DNA from 2 places in the Mycobacterium sp. DL440 genome. Region 1 is predicted to be linked to the other one. Evidence: riboswitches for the same ligand, from Rfam matches in the RefSeq annotation. Region 1 holds a riboswitch; the other holds the start of a gene.
What was found. Region 1 has a riboswitch for cobalamin ahead of metE (5-methyltetrahydropteroyltriglutamate--homocysteine S-methyltransferase). Riboswitches for the same ligand answer to the same signal wherever they lie in the genome.
Positions count from the first base shown of each region.

Region 2: it holds a riboswitch for cobalamin, as region 1 does, so the genes downstream of both, HBE63_RS14760 (ABC transporter substrate-binding protein) here and metE (5-methyltetrahydropteroyltriglutamate--homocysteine S-methyltransferase) in region 1, are expected to answer to the same signal.

Region 1 is NZ_CP050191.1:3,202,715-3,210,505, forward strand. It holds gene HBE63_RS15405 (CoA ester lyase) at 1-193, opposite strand, end outside; gene HBE63_RS15410 (CaiB/BaiF CoA-transferase family protein) at 224-1,408, opposite strand; gene HBE63_RS15415 (LLM class flavin-dependent oxidoreductase) at 1,418-2,776, opposite strand; gene HBE63_RS15420 (GntR family transcriptional regulator) at 2,845-3,501, shown strand; gene metE (5-methyltetrahydropteroyltriglutamate--homocysteine S-methyltransferase) at 3,512-5,788, opposite strand; cobalamin riboswitch at 5,914-6,138, opposite strand; gene HBE63_RS15430 (sensor domain-containing protein) at 6,190-6,837, opposite strand; gene HBE63_RS15435 (hypothetical protein) at 6,879-7,394, opposite strand.
Region 2 is NZ_CP050191.1:3,054,572-3,062,362, reverse strand. It holds gene HBE63_RS14795 (transglutaminase family protein) at 1-521, shown strand, start outside; gene HBE63_RS14790 (MarR family winged helix-turn-helix transcriptional regulator) at 505-1,002, opposite strand; gene HBE63_RS14785 (hypothetical protein) at 1,090-1,797, shown strand; gene HBE63_RS14780 (TIGR03560 family F420-dependent LLM class oxidoreductase) at 1,806-2,675, shown strand; gene HBE63_RS14775 (ribonuclease Z) at 2,642-3,502, opposite strand; gene HBE63_RS14770 (CBS domain-containing protein) at 3,619-4,050, shown strand; gene HBE63_RS14765 (GNAT family N-acetyltransferase) at 4,112-4,720, shown strand; gene HBE63_RS31445 (DUF6480 family protein) at 4,689-4,979, opposite strand; cobalamin riboswitch at 4,979-5,111, shown strand; gene HBE63_RS14760 (ABC transporter substrate-binding protein) at 5,147-6,196, shown strand; gene HBE63_RS14755 (ABC transporter substrate-binding protein) at 6,193-7,215, shown strand; gene HBE63_RS14750 (iron ABC transporter permease) at 7,212-7,791, shown strand, end outside.

The sequences.
Region 1 (7,791 bases):
GCGCGGTCCGTCCCCAGTCGAGTTCGGTCAGCGCCCGGATGGCCTTGGCCCTCGACTCCACCTTGAGCCCTACCGGAGTGGCGTCCTCCAGATCGAGGAACACCAGGTCCGCACCACAGGTGACACCCTTGACGAACATATGGTCGTTGCAGGCGGGCAGGGCGAGCTCAGAACGGCGGATCAGGTCAGTCATCGTATTCGTATTCCTTTGTTTCACAGAGAGTTACAGCACGCCATCGGCGCGCAGACGATCGATTTCTTCAGCTGTCAGGCCCAGCAGCTCGTGGTAGACCTCGGAGTTGTGTTCACCGAGGCGAGGGCCCAGCGAGTCCACCCTCCCGGCGTACCCCGAGAACCGCGGGACCGGCGCCTGCACCGTCATGGCGCCGAGTTCGTCGTCGGTGACCGATACGAACACCTTGCGGTGCCGCAGTTGCTCGTCAGCCACCAGGTCGGCGATCTCGTACACCGGCGCCGCGGCCACTTCGGCGGCCTCGAACACCGCCATCGCTTCTGACAAGGTTCGTGCGGCAACCCATTCCGCCACTACCGCATCAACTTCGGCAGCGCGCGCCAGCCGGCGTTGCGGATCGGAGAAATCGGCGTCGGACACCAGGTCGTCGCGTCCGATGGCGCGAAACACCCTCAGCGCCAAGCCCGGCGAGCTACCGGACATGGCCAACCATCGCCCGTCGGAGGTGCGGTAGGTGTTGCGGGGCGCCGATATGTCCCAGCGATTGCCGGCCCGGCGTGGAACGATACCGAGCTGGTCATAGCCCAGTAGGTTCTGCTCCAGCAGTCGAGCCAGCGGGTCAACGAGATTGATGTCGATCAGCTGTCCGCCGGCTCCGTGTACGTCTCGGTGGTAGAGCGCCATCATCACTGCGTACGCGGCGTTCAGCGAGGCCACACCGTCGGCCAGCATGAACGGAGGCAGCGTGGGCGGTCCTTCGGCTTCGCCTGTCACATGGGCGAATCCGCTCATCGCCTCGCCCAACGTGCCGAAACCGGGGCGCTCACTCTTGGGGCCGGACAGTCCGTACCCGGTGATGTGCAGCATCACGATGCGGTCGTTGATCATTCGCAACGAGTCGTAATCCAATCCCCATTTGGCCAGTGTCTGCGGCCTGGTGTTGACGATGACGACATCCGACTTCTCGACCAGGCGCCGTACCAGGTCCTGCCCCTCGGCCATCCGCAGATTGGCCGTCACCGATTTCTTGTTGCGGGACACCGACTTCCACATCAACCCGACGCCGCCGCGTTGGTTGCCCCACGTGCGGATGGGATCGCCCTGACCGGGCTGTTCGACTTTGATGACATCAGCGCCGAACTCGCCCAGATATGTCGCGGCGAGTGGGGCTGCGGCGAGGGTGGCGAGGTCGAGCACGCGAATGCCGCTGAGCATGCCGCCCATCTACGACGCAGATCTGGTGAGTGCGCCGGCAGGCCGATCCAGACCCAGGTGGTCTCGCAGGGTGGATCCGGTGTACTCGGTGCGGAACAATCCCCGATGTTGCAGCTCGGGCACCACCATGCGCACGAAGTCCTCGTACGATCCCGGGGAATGCGTTGCAGCCATGACGAATCCGTCGCAGGCTCCGCTGGTGAACCACTCCTCCATCTGGTCGGCCACCTGCCTGCCGGTGCCTACGAAGCGCGGGCCCTGCAGCAGGGTCGCACGATGTCCCGCCAGATCGCGCACCGTTACCGTGTCCCCGCCAATATGAGCGCGCAGGCTCTGCACCAATCCCCGGATGCCCGAGACCGACGCGATGAGCTCATCGGTCACCGGGTCGTCGAGGCGGTGTTGGGCGAAATCGTAGTTCATGAGCTCCGACAGCAGGGTCAGCGATGCCATGGGGTCCACCAGGTCATTGAGGAACATGTCCTCACGTTCCTTGGCATGGGACTCCGTCTCTCCCACCACGGCATAGGCCATCGGGCAGATCCGCACCGAGGCCGGATCACGGCCTGCCTCAGCGATGCGGGCTTTCTGATCGCCGTAATGCGAACGGGCCACGTCGATTCCGGGATCACCGGTGAAGATGAGATCAGCCCAGCGCGAAGCGAACTCGCGTCCACGGCCCGAGGATCCCGCTTGCAGGACCACCGGCCGGCCCTGCGGTGTGCGCGGAACCGTCAGCGGGCCTCGCGCGGAGAAGTAGCGGCCGACGTGCCCGAGTTCGTGCACTTTGCCCGGGTCGGCATAGTGCCCAGAGGCTCGGTCGTGCTGGATAGCGCCGTCCTCCCAGGTGTCCCAGAGACCCGCGACGACGTCGAGAAATTCGTCGGCGCGGTCATAGCGCTCGTCATGACCGAGATGCGCGTTGACCCCGAAATTCTGTGCCTCGCTGTCGTTTACCGAAGTCACCACGTTCCATGCCGCGCGTCCCCGAGACAGGTGGTCGAGTGTGGCGAAGGTCCGGGCCACATGGAATGGGGCGTAATAGGTGGTCGAGTAGGTTGCGCCCAGCCCGATGTGCGAAGTGGTCTGCGCGAGGACTCCGAGGATGACACTCAAATCCAGCTTGACCGGGCGGGCACCATAGCGGACGGCCTCGGCGACAGATCCCCCATAGATTCCCGGCATCGCCAGCCGGTCGTCGAAGAACATCAGGTCAAAGCAACCTTCTTCGAGCTGCCTGCCGATCTTCGCGTAATAGGACGCGTCGAGGTATCCGTGTTCGGTCGCTGGGTGACGCCACGAGCCGGCGTACACCGAGGTGCTTCCTGCCTGCATGAATGCCACGAGGGCCATCTGATCGGTACGCATGATCGAAATCTAACATCTGATATATCAGATATCAAGGGTACCGTACGCCATGCCGGTACGCTGCACGGATGACGTCGCCGTTGGATATCTCGGGCACCGTGCGCGAACGCGCGGCGCGCGAACTGCGCGACCGGATCATCACCGGCACCTTGGCTCCCGGGACCCGCATCGACCTCGACGCGATCACCGAAGAGTTCGCCACCAGCCGCACCCCGGTCCGCGAGGCGCTGCTGGAACTCTCGTTCGAGGGGCTGGTGCGGGTCGCACCTCGCAGCGGGATCACCGTCATCGGCGTCAACTCCGAAGACGTCACCGACAGCTTCACCATCCTCGGTGTCCTCACCGGCCAGGCCGCCGCCTGGGCCGCCCGACGGGTCACCCCCGAGGAGCTCGCCCGGCTACGCAAGCTCGCGGCCGACGTCGCCCGGCGGTCGGGCGAGGACAGCATCGGCGAAGCCAATTGGCTGTTCCACCAGGAGATCCACCGAGCCGCGCACTCCCCACGGCTGCTGACCCAGATAAAGCAGGCCGCGCGGGTGGTGCCGTCGAATTTCCTGACAGTGTTTCCCGAGCATGAGAAGCACTCGCTCGACGAACATGAGCAGCTACTCGACGCCCTGGAGGCCAAGAACGCCGAGGCCGCCCGCACCATCGCCGAACGCCACGTCTTGGAAGCCGGTCGCTCGTTGGTGGCCTGGCTGGATGCTCAGGCCGCCACGAGCTGACCCGCTCCCGCTATCCCGCGCGCACCTTCACCGCCGCGTCCACAAGGTGCTTGAGCGACTCGGTCACCTCGTCGGTGGTACGGGTCTTCAAGCCGCAGTCCGGGTTGACCCAGAGCCGTTCGGCAGGAACAGCATCGAGCGCCTCCCGAAGCGACGTGGCAATCTCCTCGACCCCGGGGACTCTTGGTGAGTGGATGTCGTAGACACCAGGTCCGACGCTGTTGGAGAAACCGACAGCGTTGAGGTCACCGAGCACCTCCATGTGTGACCGGGCCGCCTCGATCGAGGTCACATCGGCATCGAGATCCGCGATTGCGCCGATCACCTCGCCGAACTCCGAATAGCACAGATGGGTGTGGATCTGGGTGGAATCGTCCACCCCGGAGGTGGACAACCGAAAGGCCTCCACCGCCCAGTTCAGGTACGCCTCTTTGTCTTTCGAACGCAGCGGCAGCAACTCGCGCAGCGCCGGCTCGTCGACCTGGATGATCGCGATGCCGGCCGTCTGCAGATCGACGGTCTCGTCCCGAATCGCCAGGGCCACCTGCGCGGCGGTGTCCGCCAGCGGCTGATCGTCGCGGACGAACGACCAGGCCAGAATAGTGACCGGACCGGTGAGCATGCCCTTGACGGGCTTGTCGGTGAGTGACTGTGCGTACGTGATCCACTCGACCGTCATCGGCTTCCGTCGCGCCACGTCCCCGTAGAGGATCGGCGGGCGCACGCACCGGCTGCCGTAGGACTGCACCCAGCCGTTCTGCGTGGCGAAGAACCCGTCGAGCTGCTCGGCGAAGTACTGCACCATGTCGTTGCGCTCGGGCTCGCCGTGCACCAGCACGTCGAGTCCCAAGTCCTCTTGCAGCTTGATGACATTGGCGATCTCGGCCTTCATCCGGCGCTCATACTCTGCGGCGTCGATCTTGCCGGACCTGAGATCGGCTCGGGCAATACGTATGGCCGAGGTCTGCGGGTAGGACCCGATCGTGGTAGTGGGCAGAGCAGGCAGCTTCAGGCGGTCCTGCTGGGCGACGCGACGCTGATCGGCCGGTCCACGCGTGGCGCCGGAGGCGGCGATCGCCGAGATGCGTTCCCGGACTTGGCCGTTGTTGAGTCGCGGATCGGACTTGCGCGACTCGATGGCGGCGTTGGACGCGGTGATCTCAGCCGAGATCGCGTCCCGCCCCTGTCCGAGACCGCGCGCCAGGGCCACCACTTCAGTGACCTTCTCGAACCCGAATGCCAGCCAACTACGCAGCGCCGCATCGATATCCGGCTCCGCATCGAGCGTATACGGCACATGCAACGTCGAGCACGACGTGGAGACTGCCACCGCCGCCGCAGATTCCCGCAGCGCGGCCAGGGTTGCCAGCGTCCCGCCCAAGTCAGTGCGCCAGATGTTGCGGCCGTCGACCACACCGGCCACCAGGAGTTTGTCGGTCAGTTCCGGGACCGCTGCCAGCGATGCAGCGGAGCCGGCCACCAGATCGAGACCAATGCCCTCGACCGGGGTGCGGGCCAGCGCAGGCAGCGCATCCGTCAGCTCCCCGAAGTACGTCGCGACGAACACCGAAGGCCGCTTGTTCAGCGCACCGAGTCGCGAGTACGTCCGCTCGGCAAGCTCGGCGGTGTCGTCCAGGGTGTCGGTCACCAACACGGGCTCGTCGAACTGGACCCAACCGACGCCCTCGTCAGCCAGCAATCCCAGCAGTTCGGCGTAGACCTCGACGAGCTCGTCCAACCGGGAGATGGGGGCACCGGCTCCCTCGACCGCCTTGGCCAGCGCCAGGAAGGTGATCGGGCCGACGATCACCGGCCGGGCCGGGATCCCCTGCGCCCGTGCTTCTTCCAGCTCACCCAGCACCTTGGTCGGATCGAGCGCGAACGACGTGTCGGGACCCAGTTCGGGCACGATGTAGTGGTAGTTCGTATCGAACCATTTGGTCATCTCCAGCGGAGCGATGTCGTCGTTCCCGCGGGCGGCAGCGAAATAGCGGTCGAGATCATCGGCGATGCCGTGTACCCGGGTCGGCAGGGCACCCACCAGAACGGCGGTATCGAGCATCTGGTCGTAGTAGGAGAAGGTGTTGACCGGGACCGAGTCCAGTCCGGCGGCAACCAGCGACGCCCAGGTGTCGCGGCGCAGAGTAGCAGCGACGGACTCGAGTTCGTCACGATCGATTCGGCCGGCCCAGTATTTCTCGACGGCGCGCTTGAGTTCACGGTGGGGGCCGATTCGGGGCGACCCGAGAATGGTGGCGGTGAAGAATGGTGCTGCGGTTGTACTCATGACGACGTCCTTCAACGTGCGGGGATGGCCACCGCCAGGAGACGTCGAACCGAACGCAGCCACCCACCTCGAGTGGACCGCCTTCGGCCACTGCCTATTCCGCGAGGCGATGAACCACCGGACGCGGCGCGCCCGGTACGGCTGGCAGGTCTTCGGACTCACAGGCACGCACGAAAGCCGTGCACCTACTGGCCGTCGCTTCCCAGCCGCAGATCCCTGCGTGCCAGTGCTGATGACGGCGGTCGTTCCTGCATACCGCTGCGGGACAGTCCCGGATTCTCACCGGGTTCCCTCTCACGTCGCATCTGAATCAGCCTGCGGCGCTCGATACCGGCACCGCCAAACACTCCGGCGCCGACAAACCAGCTGCGCGGCTCAGACTACCTGGTGGTGAGCACCGCTCACCGAGGCATCGCGGCCTTGATCTTGTCCACCACATCGGCGGCCTGGGTGACCGTCGAGCCGTCTGGCTTGCAGGCCTGGATGTCCATGACGAGGTTGGCGGCGACGGCCAGCGCTCGTTGGCAGGCGCGGGTCTGGTCCCCGTTGACGCGGGTGAACGGGAGGGTGAGCTCGTCCTCGGTCCGGGTGAGCTGGCCGCTCTTCCATTTGGGCAGCGGGTCACCGTTGAGCGTGATGTTCACTTTGTGGTCGGTGCACTTGGACCAACGGTCTGCCGACTGGTTGAGGAAATCGTCGGCGTCCTGCGGCGACGGGAAGATGACCACCGACTGCACCAGTAGGTTGTTCCAGTTGTCGTTGTCGGGCGCGCGCAGCAGCACCTGGCGCATAGCAGCCCAGTGATCTTCGTAGATGGCGGCCTCGTCGACCTGCCAGGCACCGAGGCAGTTCAAGTTGGGCAGGAGGTTGCGATGGTCGCCCATCTCGGTGACCGGAGGGTGCGCCGTCATCCCCTCGGTCCCCATCAGGGTGTTGACCTCGTCCGTGCTCAGCAGCAGTCCTTCTAGTGCCGACTTGGGCACGTCCTTCGGCGGCCCCAGTGGCGCGTCACCGCGGCCGGCGCAACTAGTTGCCAGCAGCACGAGCATGAGTAACGAAATCGAAAGGCGGATCACAGTAATCCTCTATGTCAGGCGTGCGTGCCTGCGGCGGCGCAGGCCATCTGCGCATTGTTGGCGTCGGTGTTGAGCTGGGTGGCGGTGTCATTGAGCGATTGACCGCCGGTCCGCAGCCCCATCTTCAGCAGCAGCTTCGTGGCACCGAAAGACCATGACCGCATCGGGTTGGCAATGTCGGGCGAGAGTCCCGGTGTGCCAGCAGCATTCATCGCCGACGAGGCGGCTTCGCGCAGGGCCGTCCGGCCACTCGTGTTCGTGGTGCTGATCGTTGGATCCCCGTAGTCGGGGCGCTCCACTCCTTCAATGGAATCCGCGAAGTCGCCGTAGAAGGTCGATGCCGAATCAAGAGCGTCGGCAAACGTCGAGCAAGCCGTAACCGCCGGCACGCCAGGGTCATCCGTGCCCGCAACCGGCACCGGGACCGCAACCGGCGCAGCCGGCGTCACCGGAGGCAACTCGGGTACGCCAGGCGCGGACGGCCCCGGAGCGCCGGCCTCATCACCGGGTTCGGCGAGTGCCGTGGGCATGGCACCGAACCCAATGCTGAAGGCAATGAGCAGCGAAGCGATCCCTCGCTCATACACCTGAGACGACCTCAACGATTCCTCCGTCAGTCGGATAGCAGTTCGGCGCCAAGCGCCACAATTGACGTCCGCGCCTCATCGACGCATCTGCCGTCCCCCCGGATCACCTCACCGTCGGGGGTTCACATGTCCAAAAGGTGAACACCCGGCCAACCTGTTGCCCCTAACGGTCGTCCATCGTGTGCTGGCCGTCGTCTCCGATGCCTCATGTATGTAATGCGCTGCCGCGCAAGCTATTTCCCAGCAATCCCACAGGTTCGGGAATTCCAGCCGGACGGAAACGCGGTGGCAGCTGTTGGGACATTGTTCACCAATTCGAAACGCGACCGGTTAATGATTC
Region 2 (7,791 bases), 150 kb from region 1:
TCGACGAGGTGCTCAGCCCGACCCATTACACACCGCACAGCAAGCGGATCACGCGCGTGGGACAGCGGATCGCCAAGGACCACAACCCGTTCGAGGCGGTCGGGGCGGTGGCGCAGTGGGTGCGCAGTGAACTCGACTATGTGCCTGGTACCACCGGGGTGCACTCCTCGGGCCTGGACGCGTTGCGCGAGGGCAAAGGCGTGTGTCAGGACTTCGCCCATCTGTCGTTGATCACGTTGCGGTCCATGGGGATTCCGGCGCGGTACGTGTCGGGCTATCTGCATCCGATCGGGGACGCGGAGGTGGGGGACACCATCGACGGTCAGAGCCACGCCTGGATCCAGGCGTGGACCGGAGGCTGGTGGCACTACGACCCGACCAACGACTCCGAGATCAATGAGCAGTACGTCAGTGTGGGCGTGGGTCGGGACTACTCGGATGTGGCCCCGCTCAAGGGAATCTATTCGGGTGAGGGGTCGACGGATCTCGACGTGGTCGTGGAGGTCACCCGGCTGGCTTGATCGGGCCCGCACCCGGGCGGCCCAGGTTGCGGAAGCCGGGGTGCACGTGCGGGGCCAGCTCATGTTGAACCGCCAGAGTCTGCAACAGCTCGTGGAGGTTGTCTCGTTGTGCCGCATCGAGACCGGCGGTCATGCGCTCGTCGTGCCGGCGCGCCAGCTCTCCGATGCGGCGCAGGGTCTTTTTTCCTGCGGTGCTGAGAAACAGCGCGTGCAGCCGGCGGTCGTCGGGATTGCGGCGTCGTTCGACGTAGCCGCGGTCCTCGAGATCGTCGACGTAGCTCACCACCCGGCTCGGTAGCAGGCCCAGCTGGGTGCTCAGGGATTGCTGGCTGAGTCCCGGCTGGCCGCCGATGGCGCGCAGAATGCCGGCGTGCGGCGGGGTGAGCTCCAGCGTTGCCATCTGCTCGGCGAACAGTGTTGCCGCCCGGTGGCCGAGTTGTGCCAGCAGGAATGCCACGGTGTCCGACGGGCCAGGTTCCATGCCGAAACCGTATCAGTATCAAATGGTTCACGACTGGAAACATTCAGCCTGTTGCCGTCGGGCGAATGCGGGCATATCGTTCAAAACATGAACGATTCAATCGCAGATCGAATTCGGTCCACACGACCGGCAGGCCGACAAGGCGGACCGCCTCTGGCCCCGGTGGCAGCGGCCTCGCTCGCGTTGGTGCTGGCCGGGCTTGCCGTCGGCGTCGCACTCGGTGGGGTGATGCCGCTGCCGTACGGCACGGGCGCAGACGTCCTTCGATATGTCCATGACCACCACCCGGCGGTGCAGGCCAGTGCGGTGGGCGCGTTCGCGGCGTCGGTACCGCTGGCGATCTACGCCGCCACCGCGAGCACACGTCTGCGGCAACTCGGCGTGACCGCGCCCGGTGCGACGATCGCACTGGCGGGCGGGATTCTCGCCTCCGGCGCCCTCGCGCTGGCAGGGCTGATCTGCTGGACGATGTCGCGGCCCGAGGTGGTCGTCGACGACGGCCTGATCCGGGCGCTGTACTACCTGGTGTTCCTCACGGGCGGGGTCGGGCACATCGTGGCACTCGGTCTGCTGATCGCCGGGGTCGCGGTGCCCAGCCTCGTCCTCGGACTGTTGCCGCGGGCGTTGGCCTGGGCCGGCCTGGCCATCGCGGTGCTGGCCGAGGTGGCGACACTGGTGCTCATCTGGCCAGAAGCGGCGGTGATCCTGCCGGTCGCCCGGTTCACGGGTCTCATCTGGCTCATCGTCGCCGGTGCGCTTCTGCCGAAGCGGCGGGCCGAGGTGCGGCGCGCATGAAGCTCAGCGTGAGTGTCACAAACTACTCATGGCCGGAAGCGATTCACGAGCGGCTCGCCGATCTGGCGACGTTCCTCGATGGCACCGCCGTCGATACCCTGTGGGCGGCCGACCATCTCATGCAGGCTGACCCCTCCTGCCGGATGGACGAGCCGATGCTCGAGGCGTATACCGTGCTCGGTTACCTCGCTGCGGCGACGCGACGCATCCGGCTGGGCACGATGGTTACAGCGGCGACCTTCCGGGCACCCGCTCTGTTGATCAAGGCGGTGACGACGCTCGACGTGCTCTCGCACGGCCGCGCGTGGCTCGGTCTCGGCGCCGGATACAACGCGGCCGAGGCTACCGCGATGGGATTGTTCCTGCCGGACACCGCGGAACGGTTCGAGCGGATGACCGAGCTGTTGCAGTTGGCCTGGCAAATGTGGCGCGGCGACCAAACGAGTTACCGCGGTGCGTATCTGACCGCGCAGCAGCCGATTGGCAGCCCGCTACCCGTGACCGCGCCGCATCCTCCCGTGCTGATCGGCGGCACCGGCGAGCGACGCACACTGCGGCTGGTCGCTCAGTACGGCGATGCTTGCAACCTGTTCGACGTCCCAGACGGCGGCGCCACGATCCGGAGACAGCTCGAGGTTCTCGATCGGCACTGCGCGGACGTCGGACGGCGACCCGACGAGATCGAGCGTACGGTGACCACGGCTCTTCACGACGGCGATCGGTCCGACGCACTCGTCGAGCGTTGCCACGCGCTGGCCGACTTGGGGATCCAGCACGTTGTCGTGATCGCCCGCGGGCGGCCGCTGACTGACGCCGACCTCGATTGTGTTGCGGGCGCGGCAGATCAGCTGCGCGCCTTGGTGCACACCCCGGGATGAACCTGGACGCGGTGCAGATCGTCGCCCAGCTCGATCTGTCGGTCGAATTCACTGGCCGCCAGTGCCCGCCACTGGTCCTCGGTGCCCGGAGCGATCGCTGGTACGTAATGAGTCAGGATCAGGATGCCCACTCCTGCGCGGGTGGCGGTGGCCGCCGCCTCCTCCACCGAGGAGTGGTAGTCACAGATGTCGCGGATCCGTTGCATCGGAAGCTGTTCGACGAGGTCTTTGCGGATCACCGTGTGCACCAGTGCTCCTGCTCCGGCAGCCAGCGCATCGAGGCTGGGGCATGGCACGGTGTCGCCCGCGGCCACCACCGAGGCCCCGCCGTGTTCGATCCGGAAAGCGATGGTCGGCGTCACGGGCCGGTGGTCGGTGGGGGCGACGCGGATCTGCACATCGCCGTGGTCCCACACCACCGCGTCGGTGTACTCGTGGACTTCCACCCGCGGTGGGCCGGTGAGGTCAGCGTGGTGGGCGGTGCGGTAACCGATGTCGTGCCCGAACGCCCGCAGCGTCGCGTCGACCACCTCGGCGGTGCCCGGTGGGCCGATGACCGGCAGGGGCGGAGCGTCCGGGGTGAACGTACTCACCCAGCGGGTGATGATCACATCGCCGAGGTCGGCGATGTGATCGCTGTGCAGATGGGTGAGCAGCAGCGCGCTGAGCTGGTTGGCGCCTGACCCCGCGGCGGCAAGGCGCTGCAGCACGCCACGCCCGCAGTCGATCAGAAAACTCTGGCCCCCGGCGCGCACCAGGGTTGACGGCCCCGCCCGCTCCGGATCGGGGATTGGGCTACCGGTGCCGAGCAGCGTGACCTCGATCATGGCCCCATTCCTACTCCGTTCTGGCTCCCTTCCGGCCCTAAACGGGCGTGGCTTCTTCCTAACTGACGAACACCGCTTTAGCCTGGTGTGAGGTGGATCACGATCGGAGGCTGCCGATGCGAATCGCGGACGTGCTGAAAAACAAGGGCACGGCGGTGGTGACGATTTCCCCGGAGACCACGGTGACCGAACTGTTGGCCGGGCTGACCGAGCTGAACATCGGTGCCATGGTCGTGATGGGGCCCGGAGGTTTGGCCGGCATCGTCTCGGAGCGCGATGTGGTGCGCAAACTGCACGAACGTGGCAGCAGCTTGTTGGCGCAGCCCGTATCGGAGATCATGACCACGGTGGTGGCGACATGCACGCCCCGTGACACCGTCGATCACCTCAGCGCATTGATGACCGAGAACCGGGTGCGCCACATTCCGGTGCTCGACCGTGGCAGGCTGGCCGGCATCGTCAGCATCGGGGACATCGTCAAGACCCGGATGGAAGAACTCGAGGCTGAGCAGGAACAACTGCAGGCCTACATCACCCAGGGTCGTTGATCGCGCCGCGCGACGGGCTTCGGACGCGAAATCGGGTTGAGGCGTGTGCGATGGTGGGCTGGTGGCCGCCGTCGATGTCCGTCCCCCGAACAAGTCTGACGTCAAGCACGTTGCCGCAGTCCTGGGCCGGGCCTTCCAGCACGACCCGGTGATGTCGTGGATCCTCGCCGACGACACTCGCCGCTCCAAAGGGCTGCCTCGGCTGTTCGCCGCGATCACGCGCCACCATTTCCTCGCAGGCGGCGGTGCCGAAGTGGCCGTCCGCGACGGCGCGATCGGCGCGGCAGCTTTGTGGGACGGTCCGGGCCGTTGGAAACAGACCCCCGGCGAAGAGCTGCGCATGCTGCCCACGATGGTGCTGGCATTCGGCCGCGATATGCGACGAGGCCAGCAGGTTGTCGAGCTCATGAAGCAGCACCATCCAGAGGAACCGCACTGGTACCTGGCGGTGATCGGTAGCGATCCGACCGTGCGCGGTGGCGGTTTCGGGCACGCCCTCATGCAGTCCCGACTGGACCGGGTCGACGCCGAACACGCTCCGGCGTATCTGGAATCGAGCAACCCCGACAACGTGCCGTACTACCTGCGGTTCGGATTCGAGATCACCGGCGAGATCCCGTTGCCAGACGGCGGGCCGGTCATGACTGCGATGTGGCGTCGGCCACGGTAAGGCAAATCGACCGGCAGTCAAGCTGATCGAACACGCCGGACATCTTCATGATCAGCACTACGCCGACCGCGACGAATACCGCGATTAGCAGCACAAGCCCGATGATCGCGGCCACCGATGTGGGGCTGTGCCTGTGCCTGGGCCTCGGCGCGGGTTCGCCCAGCCCCGAGGTTTGCGCCGAGTCCGGTGGGGTGGCGCCTGGAGCGACGCCGCCGCCGGGTTCCAGATCGGGTGTCTTGGCCGGGTCGCGCGCGGGCAATCACGCAGCATCGCGGCTGTTACAGTGCGGAGACCGACCAACAGGGGAATCCGGTGAAAAGCCGGAACTGACGCGCAACGGTATGAGGCGCTGCCTCGAGTCCGATTACCTGTGGGCGGGAACGACTGTCGACGGCTCCGCGACCGAGCCCTGTATCGAAGGAAGTCTTGGGCGTGCGTGTACCCGCCGTATTGGTGTCCCTGTTGGCTGTCACCTTGTCGCTCACGGTGGCCTGTGGGCACCGAGAGCCGCCGGCACCCGGGGAGACAAGCCGGGAGGACGCCGGGGCCGGCCGCACCAGCTATCCGCTCACCATCGAGAACTGCGGAGTGAACGTCACGTTCGACGGGCCGCCCCAGCGAGCGGTATCGCTGTACCAGGCCTCGACCGAAATCATGCTGGCACTGGGTCTCGCCGATCGGATGGTCGGTAGTTCGACCTGGTTTGATCCGGTGCTGCCCGAACTCGCCGCCGATAATGCCACCGTGCCCCGGCTGGCGGACAACGACCCGGGATTGGAGACGGTGCTCGATGCCGAGCCGGACCTGGTGACCTCGGCCAGCGCGCACACCTTCACGCCCGCGGTGGTCGCCGCTCGCAGTCGGTTCACCCAGCTGGGAATCCCGACGTATCAGTCGCCGTCGGTCTGCGTCGGGGCGACAGTCGACGGTGAGACCGTCACCCGCACCGAACCGCTGGCCCTCGACACTCTGTTCCGGGAGATCGGCGAGCTGGCGCAGATCTTCGATGTGCAACAGCGTGGCCAGGACCTGATTGCCCGGCTCACCCGGCGGCTGGACCACACCCCGTCGATCACCGAGCCCGATACCAGTGTCGCGTTCTGGTTCTCGGGCCTACGGACGCCGTATCTGGCCGGTTGCTGCTCGGCACCCGGGCTGTACGCCACCGAACTCGGCGTCGCCAATGTCTTCGCCGATACCCGCGAGGACTGGCCGGAGGTCAGCTGGGAGGTACTTGCCGACCGCGACCCCGACGTGCTGGTGCTGGCCGACCTCAATCGAAGGCGCGTCGACGGGGATGCTCTGGACGCGAAAGTGAAGTTCCTGGAATCGAATCCAGTGACCAGGAACATGACCGCCGTGCGCCACAAGCGCTATGTCGTACTGTCCGGGTCCGAACTCGACCCCGGAATCCGTGAGATCGATGCGCTGGAGAAACTCGCCGCTGGTTTCAAGGCATTCGGGCTGGCCCAATGAAGGTTGCGGTCCGGTTGATCGTGGCTGTGGTCGGTGTGTTGCTGCCGGTGGGGTGTGCCCAGACGGCCGTTCCGGCCGCGGGCACCGCCGCCGCGCCGGGATATCCACTGACCGTGCAGAATTGCGGCAGGCAGGTGGTGATCGATGCACCGCCGCAGCGGGCGGTGTCGTTGAACCAGGGCTCTACCGAGATCCTGCTCTCGCTCGGCTTGGCGGACCGCATGGTCGGCACCGCAACCTGGACAGACCCGGTCCGCCCCGGCCTCGAGGCCGAGAATGCCCGGGTGCCACGGCTGGCGGTGAACAAGCCGTCGCTGGAGACGGTGCTCGACACGGAACCCGATTTTGTGTCGGCGTCTTTCGGCGGCACCTTGGGACCCGGCGGTGTCGCCGACCACGACCAGTTCGCACAGCTGGGCGTGCCGGCCTATCTGGCACCGAGCGACTGCGAAGGCAAGACCTCGGTCAACGGTGACGGCGCCCGCAGCGCCCCGTTCAGCATGGATGCCGTCTACACCGAAATCCGGGACCTGGCAACAATATTCGATGTCACTGAACGCGGCGATCGGCTCATCGCGCAGCTGCGCCGGCGGATGGACGCGGTCGCCGCGGCCCCGTCCGGCGTCAGCATGGCGTTCTGGTTCTCCGATGTTCGTGCCCCCTACTTCGCCGGCTGCTGCGGATCCCCCGGGGTGATCGCCGGGACCGTCGGGGCGCGCAACGTGTTCGCCGACACCACCGATGAATGGCCGCAGGTGAGTTGGGAGAGTGTGGCCGACCGCAACCCGGACGTTTTGGTGCTGGGCGACTTGAGCCGCCGCACGATCGACGGCGACGCACTGGTGACCAAAACCGAGTTCCTGGAATCGAATACGCTCACCCGGGGACTGACCGCCGTTCAGGACCACCGCTACATCGTGGTGAACGGGGCCGATCTCAACCCGTCGATCCGCACCGTGGACGGCGTCGAGAAGGTGGCGAAGGGCCTGGCCGAACTCGGGTTCGGCTCACCGCGGTGAGTTTACGCACGGGATGGCTCGGCGGCTTGTGGGCCGCCGGGTTCGTCCTGTTGGTGCTCTCTGCCGCGGTGGCCATCACCATCGGCCCCGCCGCATTGTCGGTGGGCGACGTGTACCGCATCGTCGGCGACCGTCTCGGCGCGGGGCCCTCAGGGGCGACCCGACTGCAGGAGAGCATCGTCTGGCAACTGCGGCTGCCGAGAGTCGCCCTGGCGGCCATCTGTGGAGCCGGGTTGGCGCTGTGCGGGGCGATACTGCAGTCGCTGCTGCGCAATCCGCTGGCCGACCCGTTCGTGCTGGGCGTCTCGTCGGGTGCCTCTACGGGCGCGGTCCTGGTCGCGGTGCTCGGCGTCGGCGCGGGCACGCTGACCTTGTCCGGCGGCGCCTTCGCCGGTGCGGTGCTGTCGTTCGCGGTGGTGCTGCTTCTCGCCTATGCGGCCGGCGGCGGTACCGACCGGGTGGTCCTGGCCGGCGTGGCAGGCACCCAGCTGTTCTCGGCGCTGACGTCCTTCATCGTGCTGTCCTCGGCCGACGCCGAGCAGACCAGGGGAGTGCTGTTCTGGCTGTTGGGGTCGC